2 linked regions of the Coraliomargarita algicola genome follow. The protein of the gene in region 1 interacts with the protein of each later gene in a pairwise test. Links are inferred from orthologs where the notes say so. Each region holds a gene or a part of one and is shown on either strand. Other genes may lie near its edges.

Region 1 (3,165 bases):
TAAAAAGCGATCCAAGCGAAAGGCCACCATCAAAAAAAACAGCACTAAGATCCACGGCAGATAATTCAGCCAAGAGCTCTCAACAGAGCGGATCACCACTGAGCCAAAGGCCCCCGCCAGCGTGCCGACCAGTGCATACGAAAACAGCTTGGCCAGATGGTAGCAGGTCAAGACCAGCTGCGGGCTGGCATCTTGTGCCTTTGTCGGCGCAAAGGCGCACGATAAGGGGCCGCACATCGCGACGCAGTGTACGCTGGTGATGAGCCCCGCAATCAAGGCCGTGTATGCGTTGTAAACTGTCTGGTAATCAAACATCTGCTTAACAAGATCCCATAAAACACTACAGAATTGCCGAATACAGATTGATAGCAAGTCACATCAGTATAATCAGATTAATGATTCTGCCTACAATGATTCTGCCGAGGAAAAACAACAGCAAAGCCTGAACACGGAGTTTTAATATAACTCAAAGATCGCAGCTTTACACCAAGCCATTCACAGTTTCACTTGCGCCATGGCTGATCCGCAGAAAACAATTGCCCGACTACGCGCCGAAATCGCAGAGCACGACCGTCTCTACTACAAAGAGGCGCAGCCCAAGATCGACGATCAGGCCTACGATCGCCTCAAGGCCGAGCTGGCCCAATTAGAAGCCGCCAACCCGGAATTTGACTTCGGTGCCGCCCCCTCGCCCACTCAAAGCGTGGGCGACGACCGCTTGGAAGCCTTTGAGAGCTACCGTCACCGCAAACCGATGCTGAGCCTGGATAATACCTATAGCTCGGCAGAACTGATCGAGTTTGGCCAACGACTGCTCAAGCGCTTTCCGGAGCAAGCGCTCACCTATTTGGTCGAGCCCAAGATCGACGGTGTCGCCGTCAGCCTCAGCTATGAGGACGGAGCACTCGTGCGCGCCGTCTCCCGTGGCAACGGCATCGAGGGTGACGACATTACCTCCAACGTGCGCGGCATCCGCGGCTTACCGGACAAGATTCAAGGCGCACCCACCGTGCTGGAGGTGCGCGGCGAAATCTACATGCGCCACCAGGAATTCGAGCGCATCAACGCCGCCCGCGCAGCGGAGGGGCAAGCGCTCTATGCCAACCCACGTAATCTCGCCGCAGGCACCATCAAATTACTCGACCCTGCCGAGGCCCGCAGTCGCCAACTCGACATCGTGCTCTACGGCATCGGAGCTTGCGAACCAGGCAACTATTTCAGCACACAATCCGAGATTCAGCAAAAACTGAAGGAATGGCAGTTCCCGGTGCTGGAGAAGTATTGGCTCGCCGATGATATAGAAAGCGCCTGGAAGTGCATCGAAGAACTGGATACACTGCGGCAAAATTTCGCCTACCCGACCGACGGCGCGGTGGTCAAACTCAACGACTTCGCACAACAAGAAGAAGCTGGCTACACCTCCAAAGCACCCCGCTGGGCGATCGCCTACAAGTTCGAAGCCGAACGCGCCGAGACTTTACTCAAAGAAATCAGCCTCCAGATCGGCCGCACCGGCGCCGTTACCCCCGTCGCCATTTTAGAGCCGGTGCAACTCGCAGGCACCACCGTCTCACGAGCCACCTTGCACAACGAGGACGAGATCCAGCGCAAAGACATTCGCCCCGGCGACACGGTGCTGGTGCAAAAGGCCGGCGAAATCATCCCACAAGTGCTCAGCGTCAATCTCGCGAAACGCCCCGCCGACAGCCAGCCTTTCATCTTTGGCGAACACCTCAAAGCGCTCGGCATCGAGGCCGAACGCGACCCCACGCAAGCAGTATGGCGCATCGTGAGCAAGGACGACCCGATCCGCCAGCAACGCGCGCTGGAACACTTCGCCAGCCGCGCTTGTATGGACATCGAAAACCTCGGCAGCGCCGTCGTCGAACAGTTGGTCAAGCGCGGCATGGTCCAGACCCAAGCCGACCTCTACACCCTGACCGAAGCGCAATTGCTCGAACTAGATAAGTTCGCCGAGAAGTCGGCTCAAAATCTCATCGCCGCGTTGGAAGCCAGCAAGCAGCGCGAGCTCTGGCAACTCATCCACGGGCTCGGCATCCCGCACGTGGGCAAACAATCCGCCAAGGATCTCGAAGCCAACTTCGACTCGCTCGAAGCCATCGCCAGCGCCACCGAAGAACAGCTCGAAGCCGTCGACGGCATCGGCAGCATCATGGCGCAGAGCATTCACGCCTGGTTTGCCGACAGCGACAACCAGAGCCTCATCCAACAACTCAAAGCCCACGGGCTCAATTTTGAAAGTGCTCGCCAAGCCCAAGCCGACGGCGTGCTCGCAGGCAAAACAGTGGTGCTGACGGGAGCCCTACCCACCCTCACCCGCGACGAAGCCACTAAAATGATTGAAGCCGCCGGTGGCCGCACCAGCTCCAGTGTCAGTAAAAAGACCGACTATGTGCTCGCCGGCGAAGCCGCCGGCTCCAAATACGCCAAAGCCGAAAAGCTAGGCATCGCGATTCTAGACGAAGACGAGTTCAAGCAACTAGTCGGTTGAATTTGAGAGATCTACGCAGACAAGTTGATTGTCACTTCACGCATTTAGAGCGTTTCTCAAAAGTAATGACGTAAATCGTATTATGAAATGAAGAAATCTAAATGAACCGCCTCATGCCCCAAAGCGCTGAAGCGCTCACTCTTACAAAGGAAACGCTCCCTAAGGTAAGAGTAACGGCTTAAGCCCAATGTCTTTAAGGATTGGTGACTTCTATAGTTTTGACAACTCGTTTTGACTGGGCAACTTTAGTTTTTGGCCAGTCTTTTGTGGGTTGTCGTAGGGTTCTGGGGCAAGTTCTAGGTCTTCGTTTTTTAATAACGGCATCATATATAAGATCATCTAAGAGTCGCTGTATCCACTGAGCCAGCGCTTGCGGGGTGATCAAGTCTGCACCGACTTGCAGTAGCTCGCACAGTGCGGCTGTCTTGTGCAAAACCTTGGCAAAGCTGATGCGCAAGGGCTCAACGCCTGCGGCAGAAGCGACGCTTTGGCGCTGCTTGGCGATCAGCGCGGCCGCTAAGAGCATCGCGAGCACTTCTTGGGCTGCGGTTTGCGGAGTGAGTGCGTCAAGTAGTTCTCCGCGGGCGTGCAGGTGGCTTTTGAGTTCTCGGAAGAATAACTCTTCCTCCCAGCGTGCGGCGTAAAGGGCGATC
Region 2 (3,315 bases), 210 kb from region 1 along the record:
CTTGGCCCGAGGCATTCGATGCCTGGACTAAGCCGCTACGACTGGTGATGATGGCACTGCCCTCTATCATCGTTTGCGCCGGCAGTGCTGGCACTTTACAGAGGCAGAGTGCGGCGATAACGTATATGAGAGGGCGAGCTCGTTGGCTGGTCTCGCGGGCAAAGGCAAGCAGGCGTCCAGCGGCTGTTGTCGCCGGACGCCCAGAGTTTGCATGCCGTATCCTGCAATTAGTCATGACTAGACGGCCACGATATTGACGATCTTGCCCGGCACGTAGATCTCTTTCTTAATCGTCTTGCCGTCGATGAAGCCCTGCACGCGCTCGTTGGCCTTGGCGGCCGCGATGGCATCGTCCTTGGATACATCGGCGGGCAGTTGTGCGTCGCCCCGATACTTGCCGTTGACTTGGAAGATGATTTTGACGCTGTCCTCGACGAGCTTGCTTTCATCGTATTTCGGCCAGCCGGCTTCGACGATGCTACCTTCGTGCCCGAGGCGTTGCCAGAGTTCTTCGGCGATGTGTGGTGCCAGAGGGGCGAGCAGTTTGATGAAGTCTTCGACTGCTTCGCGAGGCAGGGCCTCCGTCTTGGCGAGTTGATTGATGCAGATCATCATTTGCGAGATCGCCGTGTTGAAGCCTAAGCTGCTGTAGTCTTCGGTGACTTTCTTGATGGTGGCGTGCAATACGCGCTCCGTTTCGGGATCGAGTGCGTCGCTTTGACCGATCTTGAGTTGGAGCTCGCCATCATCGGCTACCACCAGGCGCCATGTCTTGCGCAGGAAGCGGGCGATGCCTTCGATGCCCTTGGTGTTCCAAGGCTTCATCGCTTCAAGAGGACCGAGGAACATCAAGTAAAGACGTAGCGCATCGGCTCCGTAGCTTTCGATGATGGTTTCAGGGTTGACCACATTACCGCGGCTTTTGGACATCTTCTCACCGTCTTCGCCGAGGATAATGCCTTGGTGAAAGAGTTTCTTAAAGGGCTCGGGATCGCTGACAACGCCGATATCGTATAGAATGTGGTGCCAGAAGCGAGCGTAGAGCAGATGGAGCACCGCGTGCTCGGCCCCGCCGATGTAGAGATCCGGGGTGCCCCAATACTTTTCTTTTTCAGGGTCGATTAGAGCCTCGGTGTTTTTCGGGTCGACGTAGCGCAGGTAATACCAGCAAGAACCCGCCCATTGCGGCATGGTATTGGTTTCACGGATCGCGGGGACCCAGCCGTCCTGGGCCTCCGTGGAAGTGGCGCCGGTCGCGGGGTCGATGAAGACATGTAGCCAATTTTCGGCCTTAGAGAGCGGGCTTTGTCCGTCCGGAGAGGGGGTGTAGCTCTCGACTTCGGGCAGTTCCAGTGGGAGCTCGGCTTCGGGCAGGATGATGGCGTAGAGCAGCTCGCCGTCGACTTCACAAGTGACGGGGCGCTCCACAGACTTGAGAGAGTCATCGACCAAGTCGTAGTTGCTTTGACTGAGCCATAGCACTGGGAAAGGTTCGCCCCAGTAGCGTTGACGTGAGAAGAGCCAGTCGCGCAGCTTGAAGTTGATGGTCGCCTTACCGCGATTATCGGCGGCGAGTTGTTCGATCACCGCATTTTTGGCCGATTCAGAGTCCTTGTCGCTTTGTTCGCCAGAGTTGATCAGCTTGCCAGGGCCGGTGTAAGCTTCGATGAGTCCTCCGTCCGCGTCCTTCTCAGCTTTGCCGCCGTCGTCGATGACTTGAATGATTTCGAGCCCAAACTCTTTGGCGAATTCAAAGTCGCGCACATCGTGTGCGGGCACGGCCATGATCGCACCCGTGCCATAGGTCATGAGCACATAGTCGGCGACCCAGATAGGGATTTCCTTGCCGTTCACCGGGTTGATCGCTGTGGCACCGGTCCAAACACCGGTTTTGTCCTTGGAGAGTTCGGCGCGTTCGAGGTCGGATTTGCTCTTGGCCTTTTCGACGTAGGCGGCGACCGCTGCTTGATTTTCAGCGGTGGTGATGGAGGCGACCAGCGGGTGCTCCGGAGCGATGACCATGTAGGTGGCTCCATAGAGCGTGTCGGGGCGTGTGGTGAACACCGTCAACTGTGAGTCGTGCCCTGCGACATCGAAAGTGATTTCTGCCCCTTCCGAGCGGCCGATCCAGTTCTCCTGTAGGCGCTTCGTAGAATCGGGCCAGTCGAGGTCTTTGAGCCCGGCGATCAGGCGTTCGGCGTATTCAGTGATGCGCAGCACCCATTGGCGGATCGGGCGACGTTCGACGGGGAAATTGCCACGTTCAGAGCGAGGGCCTTCGGGGGTGTTGAGCACTTCCTCATTGGCGAGCACGGTGCCGAGTTCCGGGCAGAACCAGACCGGTTTTTCATCTACGTAGGCGAGCCCCTTCTTGAAGAGCTGCATGAAGATCCACTGGGTCCATTTAAAGTAGCCAGGGTCGGTGGTATTGACTTCGCGGCTCCAGTCGTAGGCGAAGCCGAGTTGGCTGAGCTGCTTGGTGAAGTTGGCCACATTCTGCTTGGTAGTGATGGCCGGGTGGGTGCCCGTCTTGATAGCATACTGCTCTGTTGGCAGGCCAAAGGCGTCCCAGCCCATGGGATGCAGCACATTGAAGCCCAGTGCCTTTTTGAAGCGCTTGAGGGCATCACTGGCAGTGTAGCCCTCGGGGTGGCCGATGTGTAGCCCTGCGCCCGAAGGGTAGGGAAACATATCCAGCACATAGAATGTGGGTTTGTCTTCGAAGTCTTTAGCTTCGTAGGTGTGGTTTTCTGCCCAGTATGCCTGCCACTTGGGCTCGATGCTGGAAAAGTCGTATTCTTTGGTCGTTGTAGCCATTTTTAGAAAACGGCGAATTAAGAAGGCCGCTTTGGTGTCCGTCAACGAAGGAAAGGATGTTTCAGCACCTGAGAGGCGACTTATCGAGGAATCTTGGATTGCTTAGGCTGAGCTTGCATGTGCTTTGTTGATTGCATCTGATTCGGCTTATTATCAATATTTTGCTGATGAATTAATTCCCCTAATGCTTGTGGCGTGTCTGGTGTTGCGTTACGTTTGCGTGTATTTTTTATGTTTCAGTTGTTTAGGCACAATATGCTTGGCTTGATATGGCTCTTCTTGGTTGGGATCGGAATTGCTTGGCTATGGGTGTACAGTCAAACCCCGGGTGGCTTCGGTGAGGTGCCGGACGTCTGGCCTGAGAGCAGCTCGCTAGAGTTAAACGGGAGTCATTTTCAATTGCTGATGTTCGTGCATCCACAGTGTCCATGTTCGCGTTCCAGTTTAGGAGAATTGGCTGTCTTGATGCGTCATTGTTCCAGCGATTTATCAGCGCGG

Evidence for each region.
Region 2: the proteins of ligA (region 1) and leuS interact in binary tests that used the Escherichia coli proteins (3 or more experiments, as listed by UniProt). The link is inferred for Coraliomargarita algicola from one-to-one orthologs.

Annotation. Positions count from the first base shown.
Region 1 is NZ_CP138858.1:4,523,002-4,526,166, reverse strand. Bases 67-3,013 are described here. They hold ligA (NAD-dependent DNA ligase LigA), read left to right. Parts: upstream 67-514; coding sequence 515-2,512; downstream 2,513-3,013. Other genes in these bases: SH580_RS18655 (IS4 family transposase), read right to left, coding at 2,706-3,013; SH580_RS18665 (sulfite exporter TauE/SafE family protein), read right to left, coding at 67-315. Outside these bases: more of SH580_RS18665, read right to left, coding at 1-66; more of SH580_RS18655, read right to left, coding at 3,014-3,165. UniProt on the Escherichia coli protein: DNA ligase that catalyzes the formation of phosphodiester linkages between 5'-phosphoryl and 3'-hydroxyl groups in double-stranded DNA using NAD as a coenzyme and as the energy source for the reaction.
Region 2 is NZ_CP138858.1:4,310,977-4,314,291, forward strand. Bases 28-3,124 are described here. They hold leuS (leucine--tRNA ligase), read right to left. Parts: upstream 2,818-3,124; coding sequence 238-2,817; downstream 28-237. Other genes in these bases: SH580_RS17730 (FecR family protein), read right to left, coding at 28-235; SH580_RS17740 (hypothetical protein), read left to right, coding at 3,073-3,124. Also shown: more of SH580_RS17730, read right to left, coding at 1-27; more of SH580_RS17740, read left to right, coding at 3,125-3,315.